DNA from 3 places in the Peribacillus sp. NPDC096447 genome. Region 3 is predicted to be linked to each of the others. Evidence: riboswitches for the same ligand, from Rfam matches in the RefSeq annotation. Region 3 holds a riboswitch; each other region holds the start of a gene.
What was found. Region 3 has a riboswitch for cyclic di-AMP ahead of ACIQZD_RS25290 (cation:dicarboxylate symporter family transporter). Riboswitches for the same ligand answer to the same signal wherever they lie in the genome.

Region 1 (10,264 bases), on a different contig from region 3:
GCTTTTTCATTAGCCGATCCTCTCGGGATTTTGGAAATCGCTGCAAAATAATGAAACACCGGATGGCTCGATAATTCTTCTAACGTGCTATACATGGAAATACACCCTTTCATTTAAAATATTTGTACTGCCTCTCATCCTTTTACTTTTCCAGAACGGAACACTACGACTTTCTTGAACAAAGGATGCAGAATGTACCCCAGGTAGACACCAATCATATTCAGGATCAGGTCATCGATATCCAAACTTCCGCGCCGAAAAACAAACTGACAGATTTCGATGACTGAAATCGAAAGTAATGGATATAGAAATTTCCTTTTAGCGGAAGGCTCTTTCCCTTCCCTTGACAACAAATACAGGCCGAATGGAATGAACAGCCCCACATTGGCGCTAAGGTTATAAAATGACACAAGCCAGTTCATTTCGTTCGATAAATATGAAAGAATCGTAGAAATAGGAATCAAATTATACGAATATACCTGCCCTTCTGGTCGAAAGAACAGCAAGACCAATAATGATAAACTGTAGCCAAACAATACTGCCTGCCATAAAAGGTGCGGAATTCTGATCGTTTCACCTCGAAAAAAAAGAACCGCAAACGAAACGAAAAGAAGTATACAAAACCAGACAACCATGATCACCAAATAATTCAAATATAATAGAAGCTGAAGGAAAAAAGGCAAACCGCACAAAAAAATGCTTGCGACAGCAAAAGGGAAAGCATGACCGATTTTTGAAACATATAACTCCCCCTTTCTATTTCTTTCCAATTCATTGCATATCCTTATATCCTAGGACAACTTTAACAACCCGTCAACAAACTGCATTAACCTGTCATTAGAAACCCGGCAAGGAGAAGCTTTTTCGAATAATTCAACCGATTCGTAGGATAATTCGACCTTCAACTAAAATCCGATCTTCTTCAAGTAAAACAAAAAAGCCGGTTCCTCATGTTCCAGGAATCCGGCTTCTTTTTTAAAGAGTTATAGTGCACGGTATTTTTTTAAACTAATGATATTGATGGTGATAAAGACGACGGCAAAGGCCATGAGAATGAGCAGATCCAGTGAAACCTCATTGAACGTGAAACCTTTGTACATAATGCCGTTCATGGCATCCGATGCGTAATAGAGAGGCATGACCTTGCCGATTTTTTGGAGCCAGTCTGACATGCCATCTAATGGGAAAATCCCTGTAAAGAATACTTGCGGCACGATGACCAGCGGAATGAATTGTACCATTTGGAATTCAGATGTCGCGAAACTCGATAGTAATGTACCAAGCGATAATGCAACGAGCGCTACCAGTATATTCGTCAGTAACACGAGCCAAATGGAGCCAACATGAACGATATCCAATACATTGACAGCATATAGTACGACAATTATGGTTTGAATGAGAGCAAATAAGCCATATCCAATCACATAGCCCGCTACGATTTCGTATCTTTTAATCGGGGTGGCAAGCAGCCGTTCCAACGTACCACTTGTGCGCTCCTTCAAAAGCGCGATCCCCGCTATTAAAAATACAAAGAAGAAAACGAAAAAGCTCACGAGCATCGGACTGAAAGTATCAAAACTCTTTGTGTTGGCATCTCCGTATACATATTGCTCCTCAATGGAAGGAGTGTTTTTTTCATTCCCTTGCAAGCCATGCATCATTTGCATTTGAACAGCCTTTGCACGGGTCGGTTCGTCGTTCAATAGTGTGAGTTTCATTTTGCCATTTTCAACAAGCAGCCAGCCATCCGTATCATTTTCTATCATTTTTTCCTGTGAAAATTCCTCAGCAGCCTTTACTTGAAAACCCGCTTGCTTTAATGCTTTAACGATAGCTTCATCACTGCCTGTAACAACGATTTTCAAATCACTTGCTTCTGTATCGAAAATAAAATACATGAGCGTTAAAATGAGCAAAGGAGCTAGGAAGAATAAAGCGAGCGTCCTTCGATCCCGGCGCATCTGCTGTGTAATTCGAGTAACAAGAGAGGCAATTCTCATTTTAGGCCGCCTCCAATCCTTAAAAAAACATCATCAAGCGTACCCACGGCAAATTGTGTTTTTAAAGCAGCAGGGGTTCCTGCCGCGATGATTTCACCTTCACGCAGCATTGCCAGTTTATCGCATCGTTCCGCTTCATCCATCACATGCGTCGTGATGATGATCGTCTTATGATCTTCATTTCTTAACCGCTCAAGTTCCTGCCAAATCGATTGTTTCAGCAAAGGGTCTATTCCTACTGTCGGTTCATCCAAAATGAGAATCTCCGGATTTTGGATGAGTGCAACCGCCAGTGACAGACGGCGTTTCATTCCCCCGGAATAATGCGCAACCCGAACCTTCAAATCATTCGTCAGCTGTACGATTTCTGCTGCATATTGAATGCGTTCCCTTCGTTCCTTTTTCGAAAAACGGTATAGCTTCGCAAAAAATTCGAGGTTTTCAGCTCCCGTCAGTTCTGTATATAAAGCATCGGACTGTGCCATATAGCCGACATCCATTAACAGTGCTTCATTTGGCACTTCATGATCCAGAACCGTGACTTTACCCGCATCAGGCTTAATCAATCCGACAATCATTTTAATCAAGGTCGTCTTTCCGCATCCGGATGGACCTAATAAGCCAAAAATTCCGTTTTTTTCAATATTCAAGCTCAATGGCTGAATGACCTTTTTCTGATGAAAACCCTTAGCAATTCCTTCAATGGAAATCGCATTTTTCATTGCACACACACATCCTCCCTCTTTAATTAACACGGTGTTGAGTGTATCATCATTCTAAGGTAGCATTCGTTCTAATACAATCAACACATTTGGAAAAATGTTTAGTGAAGGAGACATTCCATGGCATCGATTCATGAGGATATGGTACAAAAGACGAAAAAGCAGATACAACATCATTTTATTGCACTCGTTGAAGCAGAGGGGTTCTCACATGTATCAGTGAAGAAAATTGCAGAGCGTGCAAACATTAATCGGGGCACATTCTATTTGCATTACACAGATAAATATGAATTGATGGATCACTTACAGCAGGAATTGTTAAATGAACTTCAAACCCGCATTACTGCCATTTTGCCAAAAGAGGCTTTTTTGGCTCTTCATCAACAACAGCTTTACCCGCCTTTCATAGCGATTTTTCAATTCATCAGTGAACATGCTCACGCATTAAGGGCCATTCTTGGTGATCAGGGCGATCCTTCTTTTGCAAAAAAAATAAAGCGGGTATTCGGTGAAATACTGTTGGAGCGTTTGATCAGCCTGCATCCAGCAGCTAAAGATGAAGCATTCCGCATGTATATGCACGCCTTCCTGACATCGGCGATTTTAGGGGTGATACAGGAGTGGTTGGAGAACTGTGAAGAACAAACGGTGGAAGAAATGGCGAAAATCCATTTTCAAATCTTGAACTTCATTAGCCAATTGCGCACATTCATCCAATGAACGATTAATTAAAGGCATGTTCCATCAACATGCCTTTAAATCGGATTACATCTTTTCCTTCGCTTCTACCTCTACATCACCAACGGAATTATACCTCCTCTTGGAGGTCTTCATACTAAGCATCGACAATAAAATTGAAAAAGCGAACATGATCATGGAACCTGAAATCACCACGAACCGAATCGAAATGAAATGGGCTGAAACACCAACAATTGCGGTAGTAATGATGATCAATAAAGCTTCTAACAAGCCAAAAACACTTCCGACCCTGCCCATGATTTCAACCGGAATATTATTTTGATAAAAGGTTTGAAAGCCGGTGTTGGCAAAAGCCAATGAAAAGGCAATGATGAAAAACCCGATGGCTGCCAGTGAAAAGGAATTCGAAAAGGCAAAGATCAAATAACCTATCGAGACAAATAAAGATCCAAGACCAATCATGTGCGAGATTTTCACTTTACTGATGAATACGGCATTGACAATGGCACCAGCAATGATGCCTGCCCCGGCGATGCTTACAAGGTATCCGTAATCGCTGTCCGACAAAAGGAGCACGGCCTTGGCAAACGCCGCTTCTTGGGAATCGATGGCCGTTTCCATCACCACCATGCAACTGAATAAGAAATAAATGAGCATGATATAGGAAGATTTCCGGCTGAAGTCCAGGACGATGACCCAATCCTTTTTCATGATGGTCCATGACAGGTAATGACTGGATTGTTCAAAGGGATGATCCTTTTCAAGATTAGGCATGAATAGAGTGATGATACCGGATAACTATAAGGCTGCCGCGTTAATATAAATCGCTAAAACGGGCGTACCGATCAAGAAAAGGATACCCGCTAGCGCTGGTCCAATCAAAAAAGCTCCAGAATCAATTAAGCTTCGTAATGAGTTAAATCGTTTCCTCTGTTCAACAGGTATTAATTTTGTTATATAAGACCTTGATGTTGTTACGAACATGGCCCCTGCCATATTGATCACGAAGACAAGGGAATAGATGACCCAAATAGAAGAAGTCAATGGCAGCAAGGCTATGAATACCATTCGAAAAAGGTCAAGTGCCACCATTAGATTCCGCTTATTTATCCGATCGATCACGCTGCCTGCCCACACATTCGTAAATATGGCAGCCATCGGTTTAACGATATAAAGTCCAGCTACCGCCAAGGCTGAATCAGTCATATCCAGAACGATTAAATTAAGTGCAATGAAATAAACCCAAGAACCGATGTTGGAGATACCAATTCCGCACAATAGAATGGAAGGATATTTCCAGGATACTAATGTATTTCTGAATGTCATCGCTTCTCCCTCTTGACCGAACAATAAAAAAAACCGTCCCCAAGCAATGCGTCTCGGGACGAGGTCAATTCGCGGTGCCACCTCTATGCGTCACCATACATCCCCAACTATCCTCGGCTGCTTTCGAGGCTCTTTTGGAAAGTGGTCATTTCATTTACTTTTCTCCTCTTTACCTCTACATTCTTCATTACTAAATTTTAACATTAATGTTTTTATAATGTAAATGACGCAAAAAAACTCATTCAAAATAAATGAGTTTAAAAGGAAAAACAAGATATGGATTTTTCGCTCAGCGTTCCCGGATAGGACACAGGGATTTCATAATTGAATACCGCTAATGATGTTGGGATTTAGTTGATTTACCTTAGAGAAAATAATTTTAAAAACGGATTCTTTTTCTTATCCGTTATCCTTAACTCATCCATGATGATTTGATCCTCATGATCGGCTATCCATTTCCTTAGTGCATCTTTATCCTGGCATTGTGTTAAATATGTCTGGCCACCTTTACCTGTAGCATTAATAACATATCTATTGAACGTCTTCTCCATAATTGCCCGCCTTTTTAATAAAATGTATTGAATTTTTAAATACGAATGCAATGCTTTTTTTCTTTATGATTTACAAAAGAAACATAATATATATATTACAAATTTTGCTTGGCAAATAGCGTGTTCTGCTTGAAAGTATTGAATAAAGTACATCGATGCTGGTTATCATAATCGGATTAATCGAACCTATCATAATGTGCTAACTAATATTTGTCAATACGTTTTTTAAATGTAAATAAAACGTAAATTTTCAGTTTTGTTAAAGAAATATTTTTTTACCATTTAGGGGTTTACAACTACTAAATGATGGGAGTAGAATACGTTTATCAATTTAATGCATTTCGGCCTAAACTCAATGGAATTGAGTACGGAGGACCCAATCAATTGGGGTTAATTCTGCCTTGCAGAAGGGATGAGATCAGCTCTTTCGCCATCCTACCCGTCAGCTAACTTCGTCGGCTAAAGCGAAGGAGGTCATAAGACCGCCTATTTCGGGAGTTTTTTTTCACGCTTTTTGTGGCAAAATAACTGTTCGATGTTTTCGCTGGTCTTTTTATTATGCCTTTAAAAAGATTCTGAAAGCAGATTGATGATTAAAATATCATACAGTTTCACTCAATTTTTTTATAGGTAGGGATGATCAATTTGATAAAAGCAAAAAATTTGTTGGATCCGCCAAAAATACTTGTACTCGGCTTTGCCATCCTGATACTTATCGGGTCCTATTTATTGACCCTGCCGATTTCCACAGAAAATGGCAATGGCCTTTCTTTTCTGGATGCTTTATTCACCTCGACTTCCGCTACATGTGTAACAGGACTGGTCGTAGTGGATACGGGAACGACCTTCACCACTTTTGGTGAGTTGGTCATCTTAACACTGATTCAGATAGGCGGCTTAGGATTCATGTCATTTGCGACGTTTTTCTTTTTCCTATTAGGTAAAAGGATTTCTTTAAAAGGCAGGTTACTCTTGCAGGAGTCCTTAAATAATCTATCCATGGCAGGTGTAGTCAGGTTAGTGAAGCGGCTTTTAATTTTCACGGCCATCATTGAGGGCATAGGTGCCCTTATCTTATCGATTCGCTTTTCTTTTGACATGCCAATCGGCAAAGCAATCTATTACGGGGTTTTTCATTCCATATCGAATTTCAATAATGCCGGCTTTGATTTAATGGGGGAATTCAGGAGCTTGACCCCTTATGTATCGGATCCCTTCGTAACCCTTACGGTCGTCTTCCTCATCACGTTTGGCGGAATAGGTTTCATCGTGATGAATGAAATATACGAATACCGTGATACCCATCGTTTATCCATGCATACGAAGGTTGTTCTGACGACTAGCTTAACCCTTACGATTGTCGGAGCAATTTTAATCTTTTTATTCGAGTTCGGTAACCAAAAGACATTACAGCCTTTATCTTTCATGGGTAAAACGTTATCGTCTTTATTTCAGTCAGTTACACCACGGACAGCCGGCTCCAATACGCTGAATATCCCTGATTTGACTCAGCCTACCTTACTGCTCATCATTTTTCTGATGTTCGTCGGGGCTTCACCCGGATCGACTGGCGGCGGGATTAAAACGACTACATTGGCAACGCTTGTCGGAACGGTTTGGTCACAGATTAAAGGAAAGGGTGATGTGGTATTATTCCGGCACCGCATTGTAAGTGAAACGATCTTTAAGGCATTGTCCGTTACATTCATTGGCGTATTCATGGTTTCCATCATCTCCATTCTGCTGACCATCACTGAAAGCGGAACTGATTTCTTAATGATTTTGTTTGAAGCCACTTCAGCATTCGCCACCGTGGGACTTTCAATGGGTTTGACCCCAGAATTATCACCGGTTGGCCGGATGCTCATCATTTTCACGATGTTTGCAGGCAGGGTGGGTCCTTTGACTTTGGCCTTTGCCATCGCCATGAGGCGCAAACCAGATCCGTTCCGCCGTCCAAAAGGGAAAATCATGATTGGTTAAACATAAATGAAGGAGTGTAAAAGATGGGAAAACGACAATATGCCGTGATCGGTCTAGGCAGATTCGGAACCAGTGTGGCCCATAGATTATATACGGCTGGCCAAGAGGTATTGGGTATTGATGTCAACGAGGAAAGAGTCGAGAATGCGGAACTGAGCGTTACCCATGCGATCATGGCGGATACGACTGAAGAAGAGGCATTGAAATCAATCGGAATCCGTAATTTCGATTGTGTCATCGTAGCCATCGGAAATGACATGCAATCGAGCATTTTAACTACATTGCTTTTAAAAGAGCTTGGGGTCGATAAGGTCATTGCCAAAGCACTTAATAAAAATCACGGTCAGGTGCTCACTAAAGTCGGGGCCGACTGGGTCATCTATCCTGAGAGGGATATGGGGGAGCGGGTCGCGAATCAACTCCTGTCCCCTAACATGCTGAATTATATTGAACTCTCTAAAGAATACAATATCGAGGAAATCATCCTCCCCATGAGCATGAAGGGGAAAAGCCTCAGGGAGCTTGATTTGCGGGCAAAATATAATATCAGCGTCATTGCCATCGTGAGTAATGGGGAAATCATCATAGCACCCTCACCGGATCAGGATATCCATGAAAAAGATATGCTTTTAGTGGTTGGCAATAAAGAAGATCTAGCCTTCTTTGCCAATATTGAATAACCGGCAGGTTTCGGCTCTTGCTTCATTAGCCCGGTACCTATTTTGAATGCAGCATCACCTATACATGCGAGAAGACCGCCATATGGCGATCTTCTCGATGAAATTTATAACGAGCATCCCCATCCCTAGGATATGTATGTATTATTTTATCGCACTGATCGCTTGGGCAAGAGTGGACTTTATCGTCACTTTATCGTCACTTTATCAAAAGGCAGTTGAAGCTTAACGGCAGTCATGGCTATTTCCGGCCGAAGTCCTGAAAGGGTTGTTTGAATTCCGATCAAATGTAAGGATTCAATCAATTGTGACAGCTGGTGGGCGGATGCACTATCTATGGCATGAACGCCCGAAAGGTCAACGAAAAGCCTGGTGACATTTTTTTCAGCGCACTTTTGTAGTGTGTTTTCAAGCAAGGACATGCCCCTCGCCGTGTCAATATCGCCTATCAGGGGAAGTAACGCTGTATTATCTTTAAGGGAAATGATGGGCGTGCTCAATTCATCGATCGTTGCCTGTTGGGCTTTCATGATTTTATTAGCATACCTATGATTCGCTTCCGTAAACTTCTCCATCACTTCGCTGAACACCTTCACCACTATCCGATACCAGGAATTTATTTCCGCCTGCGTATATTTATCTCCATGCAATCCCACAAACCGGTCAATATAATCCAGGTATTGCTCTTGCGTTCGAAAAAACTCCCTCAATATAAAATAGATGGGTGTGTTTAAATGCTGCTCATCCTGACCGATATCTTCAATCCACTCACCAAGCTTCTCAAAGAATTCCCTCTCCTCTGTATCAAAGACCTGAAAGAAACGTAAATGGAATTCATTATTTTGCTGCTTAAGTTTTTTAATCACTTTGGGATCGAGTGAGCTGTAAACCCCCGCCTTATCGTTTTTATTCAATGTTGCGTACCATTCCTCAGTCAATTGTGCTGCCACACCCAATAAAAAGGAATATAATTCTTGATTTCTGTGCATAAACTCCTCCTATTTATTTTTTATAAAAAGCAGTCGATAAATCTAACGCTGATATCAGCATTGTCAGGGTATTGAAAAATTATCAACAAAGTAAGCATCGAATAAAACCTCTTCCATACTTAAAAAATCTTATGATCTAAAAGCCCAAAGGCCCCTCTTTCCATATACCTTCCCAGCTGTTTTTGAAACCATACAACCACTGTTTTTCAAAAAAAATTCAGTAAAACCTTCATCTACTATTCTGGTTCATTTATTGTTATAGTTTACCCTTTTTAAATTTTGTTAACAAATTACCCCTTTTCGTTATAACAAAAAAAGGACCTGATTCCAGATCCTCCGTTTAAACCCCATTTCGACTTTCTTATAAGAATTACTTTTTCATAAATAAGGCCGTCCATAAACCTTGAACCCCAAAGGTTTCATCCGATTGTTCCATTTTCCTTATTTTCCGTATTTCCACCACTTCAAAATCCTTGAAGATCTTTCTGAGTTTTTCTTCCGTAAAACCTAATCCGCCTTTAAGGCTTCTTTGCCTATATACTTCCCAATCCGAAATATCGGCACCACCCAATATGCCGCCCTCGACAAAACAAGTAATCGAATACAACCCCTTAGGCCTTAACGCCTTTTTCACCATGTCCAAATAATTGATCCTTCGATGTGGGGCAATATGGTGAAAACAACCTGAATCAAAGACGAAGTCATATTGCCCTTCCTCAATGTCCATATCAAATATATTCCTTTGAATGAAGTTCACGTCCACTTTCTTTTCTGCCGCTCGTTCTTTCCCCCATTCAAGGGCTTCCTTCGAAAGGTCCACCGCATCAACGGAACAGCCCTTTTGAGCAAGGTAAATGGCATTTCTTCCAGGTCCACACCCAAGCTCAAGAACCTTTCCTGGCCGGATTAACCCACCATCAAAATATGTAACTAAATTTTCATCAGGGAAATTTTCGAAAAAGGGAACCCCTTTTGAGCGGTCTTCATAAAAACCATTCCAGAATCCAGTTGGCTCACGCAATAACGAGTCGAGCATATTCAATAGATCTTCATAGGTTGTTATCGTCTCGGACAAAACCATCACCTCTTCCCATTGTATCCCACCATTTAATTATACTGATTTTGGCCTGTGCCTATGTAACAGCTGCATCAAAAATGAGTGACATAGGACGTTCAGAAACAATTGGACTTGTTGATTATATGATGATCACTGGAATTTAAAGGTATCAAAGATGCGTTCGAACAGCCTTCTGATAGTATGTTACATTCTTACTTAATAACCCGATGATCGGCTCATTATCCATGTTAGAAAGGACA
Region 2 (10,264 bases), on a different contig from region 3:
AGTATATTGTGCCAGCCCTTCTTCGGAATGAATTGTGGGATGATCACCGTAACTTTATAATTGGATTCACTTGCCTTATGTTCAACTGTATCCACAAATTTAGTCAATGGCTGAATGATGCTTCTGTAATATGAATTCAGCGTAACGAGTCTGACATCCGGCTGCCACTTTTTCCACTTTTCTCCGAATTTCTTTTCATCTTCTCTGTCAAAAGCGACATAAACGGCAATGACCTGATGTGCTGAAAGAGATTTTGCGTAATTTAAAGAGTTCTCAACCACATGAGTTATACCTGCCACAGGGACAATAATGATATTTCCTTCAATTGGTGAGATCGGCTCACATGTTGTTATCCTTAGTTGGTCACCGACTGCTTTATAATGCTTATTAATTCGGTGAAAAATTAAAATGATGATAGGTAAAAAAATCAAAACAGGCCAAACCTGATTAAATTTGGTTAAAAAGAATATCATCGTGACGATCAAGCTAATTATGGCACCAATTGAATTAATGGTTAATTTCATCATCCAGCCTTTTGGCTTTTCTCGAACCCATTTAACAATCATGCCAGTCTGGGACAACGTAAATGGAATGAATACGCCTACCGCATAAAGCGGAATGAGATTTTCTGTATGTCCTTCAAATGCCACTATTAAAATGATGGATGCAAGTCCCAGTATGATAATTCCATTGGAATACCCTAATCGGTCCCCTCTGATCGTAAACGCCCTTGGTATGAATTTATCCTTCGCCAGATTTACCGCAAGCAGAGGGAAAGCCGAATAGCCAGTATTTGCCGCAAGTATCAAGATCAAGGCAGTCGTACCTTGAATGAAGAAATACATGAAATTCCGTCCAAAGATCTCCTCAGCAATCTGGGAGACGACCGTTACCTCTGCGCTAGGAACAATGCTTAAATAATAGGCTAAGAATACGATTCCCGAAAATAATACAGCTAGCAAGGAACCCATAGCTATTAAAGTTTTCGCAGCATTATTCGGGGCTGGATCTTTAAAGTTCGGGATTGCATTGGAAATCGCTTCGACCCCTGTCAATGCGGAGCTTCCTGATGCAAATGCCCTTAGCAGTATAAATAAACTGATGCCCGCTACCGGTGTCCCGATTGACGCATGCAATTCCGGTGAGACTCCTCCCGTCAAAATCTTGTAAATTCCAACACCGATCAAGATGAACAATGCTAAAACGAATAGGTACACCGGATAGGCCAAAACAGATGCCGACTCCGTAACCCCCCTTAGGTTCAAGATTGTAAGTAGAATGACGAAAATGATGGCTATGACGACATTATAATCATGCAGGCCGGGAAAAGCGGACGTGATGGCATCCGTACCAGCAGAAACACTTACAGCGACCGTTAATATATAATCAACCAATAAGGATGCTCCGGCTATCAACCCTGGATTGACACCTAAATTGTTTTTTGAAACCACATAGGCCCCCCCGCCATGCGGATAAGCGAAAATGATTTGTCTATAGGACAAAATCAAAGCAGTTAACAAGATCAATACTCCGATCGCGATAGGGATTGAATACCAGAATGCTGCAGCACCGACCGTGATCAGGACGATCAATATTTGCTCCGGCCCATATGCAACCGAAGACAAAGCATCAGAAGATAATATCGCCAAAGCCTTTGTTTTGTTAAGCTTTTGTTCACCAAGTGCATTTGACTTTAAAGGCCTCCCAATCAAGAACCTCTTTATAGAAGATAACATCAAGAATTCACCACCAAAGTTAATTTATAAGTTTATGTTACCCAGCTGTAGCGAAAAACAAGACGAAACATAAAAATGCCTACAAGTCATAGTTAAATAGACCTGTAGACATCAATTTTTTTTGTCTAACAAGCTCCACTTTCCTTCTCATATAACGCTTACGAGGTTAGCTGTCGGATTCGGACCTAAGAGTAGCCCTACCTTTTAAAAAGGATTCACCCCTTGGATTGTAAACAATCCCAATAACGGGTCCCCCGCACCATAAGGTTTAAGCGATTTAGAAATATGAAACTGTTGATTATCATACTCCCGTGAAATGGAAAAGTAAATGAAAATTTTACACAAAAATAGAATTATTCTTTGTAAGCGAGGTTTTATTCTTGACGTATATTACATAAGTCATGCAATGACATGATTCGAAGGTAGGAAAGGAGGTAAATAAAGGTAAAATAATCCAGGAGTCAATGAACAAAAGGTGGTTCGAAAAGGAAAAGATAACCAGCATCATGGAGATGGCGATGAAAGAAATTAACCAGATCTGCCCCAGCTCGGATCGTCATTAAAAGGGTAAACTTGCATTAAATATCAAATTCCGCTTTAATTCCCGTCCAATAGGGGCACTATTCCACTGATTCACCCTAATTAATTCCTTCCTTCTTGAATGGGTCTCAAATTGCTTTTTTTAAAGACAAAGTATTTCTGGCCAAGATAGTTAAGCACTGTATAAAAGATTGTTCCTATGAGAACAGCCAAATTTTGTTGTAGGGATAAATGAACGGATCCTTCCAGTGATTCTGCAATAGCTTGGCCTATAGAATAAGCGGCGGAATAACAAATCAGGATGACGCAAAAGAAACGGGCAACTCCTCGCCGCCATTCTATATCGCTTTTAAAGGTAAAAGTCCTGTTCAAAAGAAAACTCGTTACAGCTCCCGTACCATTGCCGAAAAAGGTGGAGACCCAGTAAGATAATTCAAGAACATTCATAAGAAAAAGCATGATGGAAAGTCCAACCGCTGTATTGACTATTCCAACCAATAAAAAACGGATAAAGGAGTTAGTGTGTTTTAGATAGTTTTTCAATACTGTTCCGTTCATCGTCTAGTTGCTCCCGTTTTTTTAAATCGAGCGGATTAAATAGATCTAGATCAACAATATATTTAGGCCGGCGTTTGGATTCATTATAGATTTTACCGATATATTCCCCAATCAAGCCGACAGCAATCAACTGCAGTCCGCCGATCAACCATATGGAGGTGATTAATGAGGTCCAACCAGATTCGGTCTGCCCGTAAAACTTTAACCATAAAAAGTAAGACCCAAAGAGTAAGCTAATGAAAAAGGAAAGACATCCTAGCCATAATACAAGCCGGATCGGTGTAACTGAAAAGGAAGTAATGCCATCAAGCGCAAAAGCAACCATCTTCTTAAATGGATATTTCGTTTCTCCAGCCAATCTTTCTTTTCGGTCATAATAAACAGAGTCCGTCTTAAACCCAATGAGTGGGACAATCCCCCGTAAAAAAAGATTCGTTTCATCAAATCGTTCCAACTCCGCGATTGCCCTTTTGCTCATTAGCCTGAAATCGGCATGATTATAGACAAGGTTAACCCCCATCTTGTTCATCAATTTATAAAAACCGGTTGCAGATGTTCGTTTAAAAAATGAATCAAGGTCCCTTTTCTGGCGGACACCATATACGATTTCACATCCTTCATTGAATTTCCGAATGAATTCAGGGATGACTTGAATATCATCCTGTAAATCTGCATCAATGGAAATCACACAATCCGAGGCTTCCTTGGCTGTAAACAATCCTGCCAGGAGTGCATTTTGATGTCCTGCATTCCGGGAAAGCTTTAGCCCGCGAACAAATTCATTATTGATCGTTTCCTTATAAATGATCTTCCAAGTTTGATCTTTGCTTCCATCATCAACCAGCAGAATTTTACTTTGACCAGAAACAACGTTTTCTTCGACTAATCCCCTCATCAATCCACAAAGCTGGGAAATGGTATCCTGCAATACGCTTTCTTCGTTATAACAAGGTACAACAATCGTTACTATCGGTGAATTCATTCTATTCCCCCCTTTTCACATGACTCTGTATAAATAAATTTTCCATATGCTTCCTTTCTTTGTGAAAACCCTATCTATTACCAATCCGTTTTCCTTCGCGTTGTTGATTGGGATGGCAGAAAATATATACTTGCCACCTAATCCTTTAAACGAATCCATATTAAGGTCCAAATTTTCCAGCTCTTTCTTCGAGCCTTTCTTGAACATATAATGCTTTCCAAGCTCATCGGTAAATAGGTAACAACGTCCTCCCCATTCATCAAAGTAAATTCTGATATTTTTATTCTTAGCCAATTCGTTTTCAATTATTTGACGAAATTGATGTTTGTAAGAAAGCGGATAGAAATTGTTATAGCTATCAAGCGTGTAAAATCCATTAAATTGTGCGATTGCAGGATGCAGCCCAATGCTAGCAACACGATACTCTTCCTGTGGAAGGTCAATATGATCTTTTATTTCCTGAAAAAGGCTTTCTGAATAGAACTCTTTAAAAGATGGTTTTTTATTGTAAGTGATTTCTTCATTGAAGCCCATTAAGATCATAATTTGAACGGCGATGAAAATAGAGAGGGTTTTCTTAGCATAATCGCTGTGTTCCCAAATGATTTTTATCGCGAGGGCAAAGCCCAAGTAAATCACCATCGGCCTTAAAAAGTGAAATCTGGCAAAATTAAAGGTATCCAGGGTGTGAAACCTTTCCGTCAAAGGAACCCAGCCTTTATAAAACCAGAATGCGTACCATGCTGAGAGTACAAAGTTCAAGCCGAATAAAAATACATATACCTTTTCCTGTCTCCACAGTTTTTTGGTCAGAATGATATAAAGGGCAAAGACTGTAATCGGCAGGATGATAAGCGCATGTACAGTCATGACATGCGTATGTCCAAGAACGAAATTTTTGAAAGTAAGCTGTATGACCCAATCGAGCGGCAGCCTTGCGTGAAAATATTCATCTCTGCTGTTTGGCTCCGAATCAAAAATAAATGAAGATACCAAACGATACTCCACCAAACCAAAAATGAAGGTCATATACACAATCGAAAGAAGGAACGTTATATTCCACCCTTTTCTCCTGATCACATCCGTTAGCCAAAGAAAGCCCATTGCAACAAGGAAAAAGAAAAAACCAAGCACGATGCTTGAATAAAGCGGTAAAAGTGTAAGGACCAAATAATTCTTCCACGAATGGTCCTTGCTGCGAATATTCAAAAAAGCCCAAAGTGCAAGCGGCATCCCAAGTGTACTGAGCATTCCCGATGGCCAAAATGGGGTAAGGGCAAAGGCCAAGGATGTCCCAACCCTGATCCAACCTGATCGGCTTCCTGTAACCAAATGTTTCCTTAATAAAATATACATACCAAAGAATGCAATGAATCTTGTTAATGCCTGACTTATTGCATATGCAGCCATTGTCGGAAAAAGTGCATAAAGCCACACGATAATACTGAACTCACTGCCAAAGGCATTTCGGGGCAGACCATTCATGATCTGGGGAATTTTGGCGTCTATCGCACCGAATAACTCACCGCTTTCTGAAAGGACTTTATACCAGGCAAGGTTGGAATCCAAATTATCATGTACGCGAATATGCGCATTTTCTCCAAGGATGAATAAAGGAGAAAGATATAAAACAATGACGAGTAAGGCAAAAAGGATTTGTTTTCTCTCTTGTTTTTCAATTGGCAACATATACACCTCTTGACCAAATTCATATATCCATAATATTTGCTTCAAAGGTAAATCTATTCTTTTTCAGGGATTTATTTTAACCTTTTTTGATATAGGTCAACCAATGGCCACATAAAATGAAGGGTAGAACAAAAAGCATATAAAAGAACCTTAAAAAGGGGCTGGGCTATGATAAAGAAAGCGGTGATTCCAGCAGCCGGTTTAGGAACTCGATTTTTACCTGCTACGAAAGCTCAACCAAAGGAAATGCTGCCCATTGTCGATAAGCCGACCATTCAATATATTATCGAGGAAGCGGTTCAATCAGGGATTACAGATATTATCATCGTTACGGGTAAAAACAAACGTGCCATTGAAGATCATTTCGATAAATCCATTGAACTAGAAATGCTTCTGCAAATGAAAGGTCAAAATGATCTGCTTAAGATCGTGGAGAACATTTCCAACATGGTGGATATCCACTATGTAAGACAAAAGGAACCTTTAGGTCTGGGCCATGCAGTATTATGTGCCAAAACTTTTATTGGTAACGAACCTTTTGCCGTCCTGTTAGGTGATGATATCGTGGATAGCCAGGTTCCAGCTTTGAAGCAGTTAATGGAACGGTATAACAAGGTTCAAGCGAGCATTATCGGATGTAAGGAAGTGTCACCTGCCGATGTCTCCAAGTATGGGATCGTAAATTTCAAAGAACGATATGAGGATTTATTTCTGGTAAGAAACTTAGTGGAAAAGCCAAAAGTGGAGGATGCACCATCAACACAGGCGATTATTGGCCGATATATTTTATCACCTGAGATTTTTGAAATCCTTGAAACCGTACAGCCCGATCGGAAGGGGGAGATCCAGCTTACCGAAGCTTTAGACCTTTTGTTAGAAAAGGAACCATTATACTCGTATATCATCGAAGGAAATCGATATGACGTCGGCGATAAATTCGGCTTCCTTCAAGCTTCAATAGATTTCGCCATGAAACGACCTGAACTTCGTGATCAGCTAATAACATATATAAGGCAGCTGTTCCCATAATGAATAAATATAATCCACGCCCAATTACCTAGAGGTGATTGGGCTATTTCCACATTGGATTCACCCATTTGGTGGTAACTTCCACGTACCATAATCACTAAGCTAAATATAACAGTCTTTTATAAATGCTTCCGTGAGATGTAAATGCAAGGGAAAATGTTGGACAAAGAGAGAATAATTTATTAAAAGTGAGGTTATGTTGATAACGTATCCTTCATTATTATCCAAACAACTATATCCAGAAAGGATTGTACATGCATAAAAAAACTAATAATCCAATAATATCAGATGAATTTTTAGATCAAGTGGTTAAGGATATCAATGCAGAATTTGGCGGGCCCATTAATGAAAAAAATGATCGTTTCCAACATAGGGACGATGAAGAAAGAAGTTAAATCCCACATCATTAAATCTAAAGCTTTCATGAAAAACTCTGGCTTTATTCAGCCAGAGTTTTTTTATGGCTATCTTATATAACCTTATTACTTCCATAGAATTATCCGCCCTTTCTTTCACGACTTGTCCAAACCAATTTAGCTGATCCTCATAGAATGATTACATGTAATTATTTTAAAGAAAGGGGAAAAACCACATTGAACCACGATGATGATGTCTTCCTTAATTCTCCAAAGGTTCCAAAAGGAAGGCTGATTTCCGGACATACAAAGGAGTTTCAAGCAGATCCAATAGGTTTTCTGACCCGATTGGCCAAGGAATATGGAGAAGTCGCTAAATTCCGTTTAGGCCCATTCCAAAATGTTTATCACGTTTTAAATCCTGATTTAATAAAACAAATACTCGTAACAAAACAAAAATCCTTCATCAAATCCAAGGACTTCAATGTTTTAAAACCGCTTATCGGTGAAGGTCTACTTACAAGCGAAAAAGACTTTCATATGCGACAGAGAAGGCTTATCCAACCCTCTTTCAAAAAGAATCATATTAGCCAATACGCCAAGGATATGATTGATACCACAATGGATTATATTTCAACTTGGCAACATGATGAGGAACGGATCATAACGAAGGATATGATGGACATCACTCTCGGGATAATCAGCAAGACGATGTTCAGCATGGAATTCAAGGATGGGTATGAAATTGTTGGAAAACCGCTGGAAACCGCTTTAAGAATTACCGTCAAAAGGATGAGAAAGATTTTCCGTATGCCATTATGGGTACCTACCAAAATCAACCGTGAATATAAAAAGGCGATACAAAGACTTGATAAAGTGATTTACGGCATTATTGAAAAACGGAAGAACGACACAGTAAAACATGAAGACATGCTTGGGATCCTGATGGACGCACGTGATGCCGACGACGGACTGGGTATGACAAGCCATCAGGTCCGTGATGAATTAATGACTATTTTCCTTGCAGGTCATGAAACGACAGCAAATGCTCTTTCCTGGGCAATGTACGCAATTTCGAAGCATCCAGAAATTCAAGACAAGCTTTTCAGTGAAGTGAATAGCATAATCGGTCACCGGACACCCAAGCCTGAAGACTTCATGAAATTACCATACACTCAAAATATCATTCATGAAACACTTCGCCTGTACCCGCCACTGTATATCTTATCCCGTGATGTGACGGAGGATGTCGTAATAGGAGGATATCGCTTTAAAAAAGGCGATATGATTCTAATAAGTTCTTATGTGATGCAGCATGATCCAGAGTATTTTGATCAACCGGAATCATTTATTCCTGAGCGATTTGAAAATAACTTCATGAAAAGCCTGCCTGCGTTCGCTTACTTTCCATTTGGCGGAGGGCCGCGGGTTTGTATCGGCAATCATTTTGCCATGATGGAAGCGGTGTTTGTCCTGGCCTGCATTGCAAAGCGGTATAGGATAAAGCTTGCACCTGATCATCATGAAGTGACCCCCCTTCCATCCCTTACACTCAGACCCAAGAGTGGACTGCGCATGGTAATAGAAGAAAGAGATGCAGAAGCCTCCGAGCCTGGAGCATCCAATTTTTAAAGTGATAGAAATCAACCCCTATAAACATAACATTCATATTGGTTGGATTAACTCCTTTAACAGACTGGCCTATTCTTTTTTGAAAGGAGGGATGAAAAAATGTATATGCTCCATTCACCAAGGAAGGGAATCATCCACACTGAATTGCACTATTTAGGGATGGCCTCGCAGGTATATACCGGTTATTTGGAATTTCTAAGCGAAATTGAACCGATACAAGAAACCGAACACCTACAGCCGCCCCCTCTCCCCTTTTTATATGAAAACGGATAGTCTCGTTAGCTTTTCCCGCTATGTACACTTTGAACGTTGCCTACAGGCACTCGATTTCCGCGGGCGGTCCGGGAGCCTCCTCGGCGCCTTTGCACCTGCGGTGTCTCCCCTGGACTCACTTTTCCCGCAGGAGTCTCGTACCTTCCGTTCCAATCAACTTTGTTTAACTTATAGATAGACCCTTTTGTCTAAAGTCTTCATTGGATTGGGAATTTTTTAATTCCGAACCACTTTTGTCTACAAACTGGAACCGACCTTGAATGGTCGTTTTTTTGTTATTCAGCAGTATGTTCCGTAACCCTGGGTGCCCCGGCCGTCATATCCGCCGCCGCAAGTGCTGGCTCCAACAATTACTAAAAGGATAAACAAAACGACTATAAAGGCGAAACCTCCGCCAAATCCAAAACCGCCATCACAACCTGACATATATGAAACATCTCCTTATTCATTTTTATGCAAGGACTTGAACTGATTGCATCATCTTATTCACTACCAAACAAAATGTCAGTAATAATGCGATTAAACAGAATTATTTTTCTCTCTTTTCAATACGTATTTAATTCAATAGAGTGCGGAAGTGCCTTGCGCCGATTTGTTAATTTTTCCTTTGATTTATTTCATAAAATCCAAATACTTTTAGATAATAAAAACCATTCCTGTTTTGCTGATTAGGAATCTATTCCAGTTCACCTGCCTAAATTGACATTTTTCCGATTCATGATATATTTACATAGTACTTTAGCACGTGAAAGCGTTCGATAACAAAAGAACTTCCTGGTTTTACTGATAGACTATTTTATTAAAAGGAAAGGCATGAATAAAATGGAGAAGACTCATCAAGATTTAAAAAAGGGCCTATTGCCTAGGCATGTCCAGTTCATTGCTTTAGCCGGAATGATAGGAACAGGGATTTTTAAGGGGAGTTCCGATACATTGAATATGGCAGGTCCAAGTGTTGTAATAGCCTATTTAATAGGGGGGCTATTGTTATTTATTGTAATGGCCGCATTAGGAGAGATGGCAACCGCTTTTCCTAATTTGAACGTACAGCATCTCATTAATAAAGCCTTTGGGTTTCAACTATCCTTCATTGTCGGATGGCTCTATTGGTTTAACTGGATTATCGTGATCATTGTGGAAATAGTCGCAGCCGGAAGCTTTCTACAATACTGGTTTCCTACAGTACCATTATGGCTGTTAAGTATACTTAGCGCTTCCGTAATTATAGGAATAAATTTGTTTCAAGTAAAATACTATGGAGAACTCGAATTTTGGTTCGCAGGAATTAAAATAATAACCTTGATTGCCTTTATTATTTTAGGAGCTTTGATCATGCTAGGACTTTTTCCTAGTTCGGCTTCATTTTCTAATTACACGGAACATGGTGGTTTTTTCCCCCAAGGAATTGACGGAATGTTAAGTGCACTTTTAGTGGTAATGTTTTCATATGGTGGTGCAGAATTAATTGG
Region 3 (10,264 bases):
CATGAATAGTTCCCCGACAGGTCCTGTAACGCTGGCTAAAGGCAGGTATACGGCTACAGTAACGATTGTCGATGAAAGGATAGGGATGAACATTTCCTTAGTGGCTGATCGTATTAATTCGCCGCCTTTTAATTGTTCGCCTTTTAAAGCCATTCTTCTATAAATATTTTCAATGACGACAATGGAGTCATCGACGACTCGGCCAATGGCAACCGTCATGGCCCCAAGTGTCATGACATTCAATGAAATATCCATTTGTTTGAGCACCAAAAGCGCTGCTAACAGGGATAATGGAATCGAAATGACGGAAATGAGAGTCGTTTTAAAGTTCCTAAGGAACAGCATGATAACAATGACGGCAAACAGACAGCCGAAGAGTGCCTTGCTGATCATGGTTTCAACAGAATCTTTAATCGGTTTAGCTTGATCGAGCGTAGTGTGTACACTTACGCCTTTAAACTCTTCTTTGAAATTAGATGCTTCTTCGTTTACTTCGTCTACGATTGCAACTGTATCGGCATCAGGCGATCTTGTAACCTGGATTCCAATCGATTCGCTACCGTTTGTTCTTGAAATCGATTCAGCCTTACCGGTGATTTTAACATCGGCAATGTCTGATAATTTGACATTTTGCAGTTGGGCAGGACCTGTTGCCATATCAGGAGATGATTGATTGGTTTCCGGTCCGGTTTGTGCTGGCGTTCCTGTTTGAGAGCCGCTGGTTAAAGGTATCTTTATATTTTTCAGGTCTTTTAATGTGGAGATGTTTCCATCCACAACGATCGTTTTTTCTTTATCATCAAAGTTATATATGCCAAGCGGCATGTTGACGTTTGCGGCCTGGATAACCTTCTTTACGGTTTCTTCATCGAGCCCGTATTGAGCCATCTTTTCCTCGTCGAATACAAGGCTGCCTTCATTTACTTGTTGTCCGGAAATTGATACGGATGTCACGCCGTCAATCCCTTCAAGTTTAGGCACTAACACCTCTTCGACGTTTTTTGTAAGAGCTGGTAAATCAGAACCCTTATCTGTTACACTGAGTGCGACGACAGGAAAAGCGTTTAATTCTAATTTAGAGACGCTTGGGGCATCCACTCCCTCAGGCAGTTCTAATTTCTCTAAAGCTTCTTTCACTTCTTTTACAGCGTCGTCCATATCCGTATCATAATCATATTGTAATTGGACGGAAGAGGCATTAGCCATGGACGAAGAACTGACTAATTCGACTCCTGGCAAATTTGTTACTTTCTGCTCAATCTGGTCTGTGAGTTTATCTGCTACTTCTTCAGGTGAAGCTCCAGGATATACAGTGGAGATGCTTATTAAAGGAGTCGAGATGCTCGGAATGGTTTCTTGTTTCATGTTTAAACCTGAGTATAAACCAGCTGCAACGATGATGATCGTAAGCAACCAGATTGCCAATTTATTCTTTAATGAAAATTTAATTATTGAATTCAAGCTTGTACCCTCCATACATAAAATTGTGACTATTCGGTCACAAGCTCAAATATATAGTATATGGATTATGATTGCAACAGGTAATATTCGTTAGTGTTAACGTTGTGATTTCAAGGGTTTTGGGATACAATTTGGAAGATGTGACCCACTGGTCACCAACGGACAATTTTAAGAGATAGGATGAATTTGATGAAAGAAAAAAATAAGATGATCATAGATAAGTCTGTAGAGCTTTTCGCGGAGAAAGGCTATCATGCCACTTCCGTTCAGGAAATTGCTGAAAAATGTGGGATAGCAAAGGGGTCTTTTTATAATCATTTTAAATCGAAGGAAGAATTACTGGTCTCCATTTTTAAATTTTATTATGAAGCGCTGACGGACTCATTGCTTGATCTTGAACTGGATGCTTCATTGTCCAGTAAAGACAAATTCATGAGGCAAATCACTGTTCACATTGAGCATATGACGGGAAATACCAACTTGATTCAAATGATGATGCAGGAACAAATGGTTCATATCAGCAAAGAACTAGATAGATTTTTACATTATATCCATGAAGAGGGCTTGATTTGGTTCAAGCGTAAAATCACTGAGTTATACCCGGGTCTTTCGGCTGATCTTTTGCCGGATTGCACCATAATTTTGGATTCCCTTTTCAAAGGATATATCGGAATATTGATCAGGAAACAAAATGCGTTCGATGTGGAATTGTTACCTAGCTTCATATTGAACCGGATGGATTCAATTATCGCAAGCCTGGAGAACAAGGAAGATCCATTATTGAAACAATTCCCCCTACCAGGATGCTCGATGCGGGATATGAGCCCAAAAGAGGAAATCCATTCGATCATCGTCAGGATGCTGGAAGTGGAAACACGTAAAGAAGAGGGAATGGAAACACGTAAAAATACGGAAGCTTTAAAGGTAATCCAGGAAGAATTTTCAAAAGCTAGGCCAAGCCCCATCATCTTGGAAAGCCTTTTGTTATTTTTGGAAAAAAATGAAAAGAGAAGTCCCTTGTCTTCAAAGCTTATCTTAATGATGAAGGATTATTTGACAAGTATATGAAAGCTTTACCGAAAGGGGCGTATAGCCTCTTTTTTTCATGATTCTTGATGAGTTTCAAAAGCGGGGGTTTAGGAAAAGGTAAAAGTGATGGGAAGAAGACAATTCTTTCAATAATATGGGGGCAAAAATCATGCGATGGAAAAAGGGAATGCTGATTTATAATGAAAATGCCGGTAATGATAAACTCGAAAGGAATCTTGAGGATTGTCTTCCGATAATAGCTCCACATATTGATGAGTTTCTCATTCTGCAAACGAAGGAAAAGGGCGATGCATGCCGTTTTTGCTTGGAATATGGTGAAGACATGGATGTAGTTTTCGTATTAGGAGGAGATGGAACGGTACATGAGTGTGTAAATGGCCTTTCGCCGCTTCGGAGGCGGCCGCTGTTTGGGACTTTACCTGGAGGGACTTGCAATGACTTCTCCAGAACATTAAAGATTCCTCAAAATGTTCGTCAAGCTGCGGAAGCATTAGTGAATGGCAAAGTTCGTTCAATTGATATTGGGCAGGCCAACAACGATTATTTTTCTAATTTTTGGGGAGTAGGGCTTATTTCAGATGCATCAAGCAATATTGATGAACAGGAAAAAAGCAGGTTTGGAAAGATAGGATATTTATTAAGTGCTGTAAGGACAATTGGCGAGAATGCTCCCTTTTCCTATAAACTAAAATATGATGGGAATGTTATCGAAGGGGAAGCAGTCATGATTTTGGTTTTGAATGGTTGTTTTATCGGCACCAATTTATTGCCCTTTCCCATGATCAGTCCAGATGATGGACTCTTCGGCGTTGCCATCTTGGAAAATGTAAGCCTTGGTGCATTTTTAGAAATAATAGCGATGAAGCGTTCATGGACGCAAAATATGATCTCTGACTCTGGGGTGACTTATTTACAAGCCGATACCCTGACCATTGAAACCAAGAGGCCGCTTGATGTGGATATGGATGGAGAGAACTATAGACAAACTCCTGCACGCATTAAAGTCCTTGCCCAACATTTGTCAGTATTAACTCCAAATTAGTATGGTGGATTAAATGTGAATGGGAATGATTATGTGTTTTTTTTGTATATTCATTCCTTATTTCTGCAATTGTTTCCAAAATAAGATAAAATATATGAAGATATATCAATTTTTGCAGGAGGACCACATATGGTGTACCAGGTCAGATTGTTAAAGGGCATTTTAGAGCCTCATCGGAGTCGTTATCAGCTTCAAAATGCAGAGGCAGTCACAAAGCTTGGATTGAAATTACTATTTTTATATTTTCTTAGTCTTATAGTATTCACCATTGGTGGATATTTTGGCATTGGTTCAGAATCATTCTCAAAAGAAATCACGGAGATGAGTGCCGAAGAATTCGAAGCAGCAAAGTTGCTGATTTTGAGCGGCAACATAATAACAAGCATAATCGACCCTTCCATATACATATTTTTATCAGCTCTATTCTTTTGGATCGTTACTGATATCCCATATATAAAATTAGTCATCGTTCAAATGATTCTTTTTGTTTTGCAATTAGTGGAAAAAACATTACTCATTCCTCTATTCGTTTTAATGGATATAGGCAGCGATGCCAATCCTTTTTCATTGGGGATCATCAGTCAGTATTTTCTCAGAAGTGATTATTTCATTAACTTTTTCAGCGAAATCACCATTTTTCAATTTATTATTATTGCTCTGCAATATTTTTATTTAAAGGAGTTTTCAGAACGAAATAATTATTTGGTCCTTTTAATGATTGTTCTATTCTATCTGGCTACATGGTTTGTTAAAGCCTTTTTAGGATACATCCAAGTAGGCGTATTTGTATAAGGCGGGTGAAATGAATGAGCGGGAAATGGAAAATGGCGGCGGTCTCCATTGCGTCGATAGTGTTAATAACCGTTAACTTATACCTTATTGAAAAAAAAGAAAGCAAAGTGGAACGGACTGTTTTCGTTGAAAACTGGACAAAGGTAAAAAAAGATACAATTACGGATACTATTCAAACAAATGGGGTAATTAAACCTGTAGAAGAGTATGATATCTATTTCGACACCAAGAAAAATGATTTTAAGAAATTCCTTGTTAAAGAAGGCGATGCGATTACGGCTGGCTCCTCGTTGTTTGAGTATACGACGACCGAACTTGATGCACTTAAAGCGAATTTGGAAGCGGAGAAAACGGCAGCTGAGGGAGAAATTGCAGGGATTGAGGAATACATAGGGAAGTTGAGGTCTTATCAAGGGACCATGACCAGTAATCCTGAAAAAGCAACCATTGATGAATCGGTGGAAAAAAACTTGAAAATTGATATAACAACAAGTTCCTCAGATCTTATTAAAAGTAACATTGAGCAAGAAATGAACAAGCAGGAACTGGAAAAAAACAGCTTGAATGAAAAAGTGAAAATGCTTGACGCTAAATTAAGTTCAATTGAGGAGCAGTCAAGTGCGATCGTGTCGACCAGTGAGGCTGATGGTGTAGTTAAAAATATCAATAAAAACCTGAATAATCCTATTATATCCATTGTTTCGACAAATATGGCAATTGAAGGGGATTTCTCCGAAGAGGAAATGAAAAAGGCTGAAGTGGGCATGACTATAAAAGCAAGTTCCTCTGATTCAAAAAAGGCATTGAAAGGGACGATAGGCCGCATCCATTCCTATCCCGCTGAAGAGCCGTCATTAAAAAAAGATAACAGATTTCCATTTCAGGCATTAATCGAACCGGAAGGAGAAGAAACGGAAGCTTTGTTGGTGGGATCCAAAGTGAAACTTACTGTAATAACCAATGAGAAAGCCGGTGTACCCTCCATTCCTATAGAGGCGGTACAAAACCATAAACAGCCTTATATTTACAAATTGACTAAAAAAGGCTATGTGGATAAACATTACATTACAAAAGGGATTAAGGCTGAAGGGAAGCAAGAAATCACAAAGGGACCGTCGGTGGGTGACGTCATCCTAATGGAGCCGGATGTGGCGAAGAACCATTCTTATTTTATTACCCCAATCCAATTTGAAAAAGTGAAAGCAGCAACTTATAAAAAATTCACCTCTAGGGAAAAAGTAAGATATCTGTTACTTGGCATTTTGGAAAAATAACCGCAGAGAGGTGATGTCAAATTAGTTATTAATTATATATCAATATAACTTATATGATTAAAAATCGGGAAGAGTAATTATAGATACAATAGTCTTTAATGCAGAATATTCAGACATATTTAAAGATTTTTTCAAGAACTAATGCGAATAAATATTTACAGATTATCATTTTTAGTATAATATTTTATTATAAGTTAACTCGCTTAATCTTATTCCAAGAACGGGGGACCCATTTTTGTGGATTTTTTCCGCTAGGGGTGAATTCAGAAATGAAAGGGCATTTGTGTTTCCAATTCCTAACCCGACAGCTAACCTCGTCAGCGTCTTTAAGGGAACATGTGTGAATATTCACGCCAATAAGAAATCGACACATGAAGTGTCTTTTTTTTCGGCGTAAAGACAGAGTTTTTCAAAAAAAGAAAAATTACTTTCTTTTTATTAGTATCTTGTTTCCCTTACCGAGACAAAAATGTTTTTGCATCAAAGACTTTATGGAAGGTGAGGAAAGTAAATGAAGAAATTCAAATTAAGTTTAGCTAGCCAAATTTTTATTGGTTTAATTCTAGGGATTATCGTTGGTGCCATTTTTTATGGCAGTGAGACGGCCCAAAACTTTTTACAGCCATTCGGGGACATTTTCCTACGAATGATTAAAATGATTGTGGTGCCGATCATCGTATCCAGCCTTATCGTTGCAGTTGCCGGTGTAGGTGATTTGAAAGCGGTAGGTAAACTAGGTGCTAAATCCTTATCATACTTTGTTGTGGTAACAATGATAGCTATTGTTATTGGTTTAATTTCAGCGAATATCATCCAGCCTGGTGCTGGTGTGAATATGAATAATCTGGAACAAACTGATATCTCCACATATGTTGATACTGCAGAAACAAAGCAGCATGAATCGTTCGTTGATACACTCGTACACATCGTACCATCCAATCCAGTTAAAGCCATGGTAGAAGGCGATATGCTAGCGATCATTTTCTTCTCCGTGTTGTTTGGACTTAGTATTGCGGCCATCGGTGAAAAAGGTAAACCAGTATTCCGTTTCTTCCAAGGTGTAGCTGAAGGAATGTTCTACCTGACTAACATGGTCATGAAATTCGCTCCTATCGGTGTATTTGCATTAATCGGTGTGACTATCTCTAAGTTCGGTTTGGAATCTTTAATTCCGTTAGGAAAGTTAGCGCTTTCTGTGTACGGAACAATGATTTTCTTTGTAATTGTCATCTTGGGTCTTATTGCAAAATTTGTAGGATTCAATATCTTTACATTGATTAAACTTCTAAAAGAAGAATTGATTCTTGCTTTCTCTACTGCAAGTTCTGAAGCGGTTCTTCCGAAAATCATGGAAAAAATGGAGAAAGCGGGATGTCCGAAGCATATTGCTACATTTGTTATCCCGACTGGATACTCTTTTAACCTTGATGGTTCTACATTATACCAAGCGTTAGCAGCTATCTTCATCGCTCAAATGTACGGAATCGATTTAAGCGTGTATGAGCAAATTACGCTGATGCTAGTGTTAATGATCACATCCAAGGGTATTGCTGGTGTACCAGGTGTATCTTTCGTAGTTCTTTTAGCAACATTGGGAACTGTCGGTATTCCTATTGAAGGTCTAGCATTTATTGCCGGTATCGACCGTATTCTTGATATGGGACGTACAGTAGTAAACGTTATCGGTAATTCACTTGCGGCAATCGTTATCTCTAAATGGGAAGGTCAATTCAACCCTCCTTCCAAAAAAGAACTAGAACAAGTTTCTTAATACGAAAAATCCAGAGTGACATTTCACTCTGGATTTTTTTGAATTAAAAAGTGCTTCCTTATTTTTGGGCGATCCAGAGCGGCAATCGGAAGAGAAAGTGATGACATCATCGTTTTCATGGAATAATTCACTTCGATAAAAGCTTTCGATGACTGTAAATCTTGCTTCCTCCAGGCACTCAAGTACTTCAAGTTTAGTTGGGATATGGAGGTAAGTATCTTCTTGAAGCGTCTTTCCGGATGTGAAAATATCCCCGAATTCATAAAGCCTCTCATCTTGTTTACCACCACACCAAATCATTTCCTCTTGCTCCCGGAAGTTCAGGTAATTTTCGTTTTTATCACGGTCATGTGTTGTGAAAATGAAGAGTCCTTCAGGTTTTAAAATACGGTTGATTTCTTTTAAAGCCAATGTGCGGTTTTTTCGCTGGGGAATTTGCATTAAACCATTAAAAGCGAAGATTGCTTTATCGAATGATGAGTCGTTGAAAGGGAGGTCGGTTGCATCGCCAAGGATAAAGGGTATGTCCAGGTTATATTCATGCGCTATTTTTTCGGCTTCATTAAGCATGGCAGGAGTCAGGTCGATTCCCGTTAGATTTTGGAATCCTTTTTTATATAGTGCGAAGGTGGTTCTTCCTGTACCGCATCCGATATCAAGGATTGCATCTTCCTATATTTTTCGAATGCATATTTCTCTGATTGCCATAGACCTAATTTTTAGTTGCATCAGCATAAACGGAAGTGTCTCCAAGAAATGAATTAATGATAAAACCTTTTTCAATTTTATCCATGATCAATTCCTCCAAATCTTCATTCCTACTTTAATATGGATATTTCGGGGTTGTCGAGTGTGTTCCTTAACATTTGGGTTAATATGGAGTACATGTTTCGCATTATTCACATGATGCTGATGATGATTAATATTGGGGTTATATAACTTACGTGAGAACCCAAAAGTTTGGTAAAATAACATTATTGATTAAGAGCTCGGAGGGGGTCAGGTTATGAAGAATGATAGCAATGATATCTTATATATGTATATGCAGGCTTCCGAACGGTTTGTCCTTTTTAATGGACTCAATTTTCGTGAATTCGTCTATTCGCTGCCATATACGTTGGATTCCATCTTATTATTGAAACATGAATTCAATGGCGGGGAATACAATTTGAATGTCCTGCTAGAGAGTGCTTCATCTGAAGATATTGCGAAGCTAGTTAAAGAAAATGTCCGGGCATATGGAGATTTCTGTTGGATCGATTTTGAAGAAAGAGAAGGGTTGGATGAATTGGATGGAAGGGAAATAGCGGAACTATTATATTTAGGGCACGCAAAAACTCATCTGGATCCTCCATTTTTCCGTAAATTGAATAATCAATTTGTGTACCTTGCCCAGGATGATGGCTGGTTCAATAAAGTTTATTTTCGTTCTCTTTCGACATATTATATGATGTTAGGAAGCCTGATTCCGCTAAAGCTGGAGCTTTTAAAAGTAGAGAGGACTTGGCTTGGAATCAGAAAGAAAAGAGAGCTGACGGCGATTCCGGCAGAAATCATTTCTTCCTTGGCTCATATCCTGGCAGAGGGGCTCGTTTTTTCCTTTCGGCATGTTAAATATACAAGAACGAAAATTGAGATACCGGCATGGGTCGTAGGGGATTATTTAAACATGGATGAAATGCATGATGACTTTTCAGATAGAAATATTAAGGAGCCAGATGCCTTTATTACCTTCAATCGAAAAGAAAGGGTATGGGAAAGCGTTATAAAAAATAAATCATTCTCCTGATTATCCCAACTTCCGAGGTTCGTGGATTGGATTATTTGGCACCCTTGAATTTTTTTAGGTGTAAGACTTACCATCACATGCATAAAAGATAAGAGAGGGCGACGCACAGGATGTGGTGGTTTTAACCTGTGTTCCGCTTATAGTAATCATTGGAAAAGCGCCAATGAAGGAAGTTTCGCTTTAACCATTTTAGTGTAAAGTGATACAATGAACATGGTTAAAAGAATATTGGAGGGTAATAACTCATGAAAACTAAACTTGGTTTGCTTTATGGTGGAAAATCTGCGGAGCATGAGGTTTCTATGCAGACGGCTTTAGCAGTCATTAAAGCTCTCGATTTAGCAAAGTTTGATATATATCCGATTTACATAACAAAAGAGGGTTCATGGATTAATGGACCGAAGTTAACAGGACCTGCCGAGAGTGTGGAGGCATTGACATTTTCATCGGATAAATCGAGCTCGCCACTTGCCTTACAGGCACATTCAACTGATGAAAATAGTGAATCAACAGGGTATGACGTAATTTTCCCATTGCTTCACGGACCAAATGGAGAAGATGGGACCGTGCAAGGAATGCTGGAACTATTGAACCTTCCTTATGTAGGGAATGGCGTTTTGGCTTCATCAGCAGGAATGGATAAGGTCATCATGAAAAACATTTTTGCCCAGGCGGGACTTCCTCAAGTCAAATACACTTGGTTCATTCGTTCTGAATGGGAGAAGAATACTGAAAGTGCCATTAAAAAGGTAGCGGATGAATTGGGTTACCCTTGTTTTGTCAAACCTGCCAATTTAGGCTCCAGTGTCGGTATCAGCAAATGTAATGATGCTGATGAACTGGAAAAAGCGGTAGCGGAAGCTTTCCAATTCGATCGGAAGATCATCATTGAAGAAGGGGTCGTAGCTCGTGAACTCGAGTTTGGAATACTTGGTAATGATGAACCGTCTTGTTCGGTGGCAGGCGAAATCATCCCTAAGAAAGATTTTGCCTTCTATGATTATTCAGCAAAATATGTTGACGGTAATTCTGCAATGGTCATTCCAGCGGAGATAACGGAAAGCGAGTATGCAGCTTTATCCGAA

Region 1: it holds a riboswitch for cyclic di-AMP, as region 3 does, so the genes downstream of both, ACIQZD_RS21225 (TrkH family potassium uptake protein) here and ACIQZD_RS25290 (cation:dicarboxylate symporter family transporter) in region 3, are expected to answer to the same signal.
Region 2: it holds a riboswitch for cyclic di-AMP, as region 3 does, so the genes downstream of both, ACIQZD_RS06120 (APC family permease) here and ACIQZD_RS25290 (cation:dicarboxylate symporter family transporter) in region 3, are expected to answer to the same signal.

Annotation. Positions count from the first base shown of each region.
Region 1 is NZ_JBIWEV010000006.1:314,693-324,956, reverse strand. Features, by position in the region: gene ACIQZD_RS21260 (aminoacyl-histidine dipeptidase) at 1-95, opposite strand, end outside; gene ACIQZD_RS21255 (VanZ family protein) at 135-770, opposite strand; gene ACIQZD_RS21250 (ABC transporter permease) at 984-2,000, opposite strand; gene ACIQZD_RS21245 (ABC transporter ATP-binding protein) at 1,997-2,722, opposite strand; gene ACIQZD_RS21240 (TetR/AcrR family transcriptional regulator) at 2,843-3,442, shown strand; partial or broken gene ACIQZD_RS21235 (MFS transporter) at 3,488-4,747, opposite strand; gene ACIQZD_RS21230 (hypothetical protein) at 5,107-5,298, opposite strand; cyclic di-AMP (ydaO/yuaA leader) riboswitch at 5,632-5,774, shown strand; gene ACIQZD_RS21225 (TrkH family potassium uptake protein) at 5,944-7,281, shown strand; gene ACIQZD_RS21220 (potassium channel family protein) at 7,305-7,961, shown strand; gene ACIQZD_RS21215 (STAS domain-containing protein) at 8,147-8,947, opposite strand; gene ACIQZD_RS21210 (class I SAM-dependent methyltransferase) at 9,318-10,022, opposite strand.
Region 2 is NZ_JBIWEV010000001.1:1,222,523-1,232,786, forward strand. Features, by position in the region: gene ACIQZD_RS06120 (APC family permease) at 1-1,736, opposite strand, end outside; cyclic di-AMP (ydaO/yuaA leader) riboswitch at 1,876-2,021, opposite strand; gene ACIQZD_RS06125 (GtrA family protein) at 2,379-2,834, opposite strand; gene ACIQZD_RS06130 (glycosyltransferase family 2 protein) at 2,794-3,816, opposite strand; gene ACIQZD_RS06135 (DUF6044 family protein) at 3,832-5,505, opposite strand; gene galU (UTP--glucose-1-phosphate uridylyltransferase GalU) at 5,674-6,534, shown strand; gene ACIQZD_RS06145 (bacitracin ABC transporter ATP-binding protein) at 6,789-6,929, shown strand; gene ACIQZD_RS06150 (cytochrome P450) at 7,128-8,522, shown strand; gene ACIQZD_RS06155 (hypothetical protein) at 8,622-8,795, shown strand; gene ACIQZD_RS06160 (YjcZ family sporulation protein) at 9,075-9,221, opposite strand; gene ACIQZD_RS06165 (amino acid permease) at 9,618-10,264, shown strand, end outside.
Region 3 is NZ_JBIWEV010000015.1:3,074-13,337, forward strand. Features, by position in the region: gene ACIQZD_RS25265 (efflux RND transporter permease subunit) at 1-1,461, opposite strand, end outside; gene ACIQZD_RS25270 (TetR/AcrR family transcriptional regulator) at 1,651-2,529, shown strand; gene ACIQZD_RS25275 (diacylglycerol/lipid kinase family protein) at 2,660-3,553, shown strand; gene ACIQZD_RS25280 (hypothetical protein) at 3,683-4,345, shown strand; gene ACIQZD_RS25285 (efflux RND transporter periplasmic adaptor subunit) at 4,360-5,619, shown strand; cyclic di-AMP (ydaO/yuaA leader) riboswitch at 5,810-5,957, shown strand; gene ACIQZD_RS25290 (cation:dicarboxylate symporter family transporter) at 6,131-7,390, shown strand; gene ACIQZD_RS25295 (class I SAM-dependent methyltransferase) at 7,373-8,053, opposite strand; gene ACIQZD_RS25300 (hypothetical protein) at 8,397-9,179, shown strand; gene ACIQZD_RS25305 (D-alanine--D-alanine ligase) at 9,425-10,264, shown strand, end outside.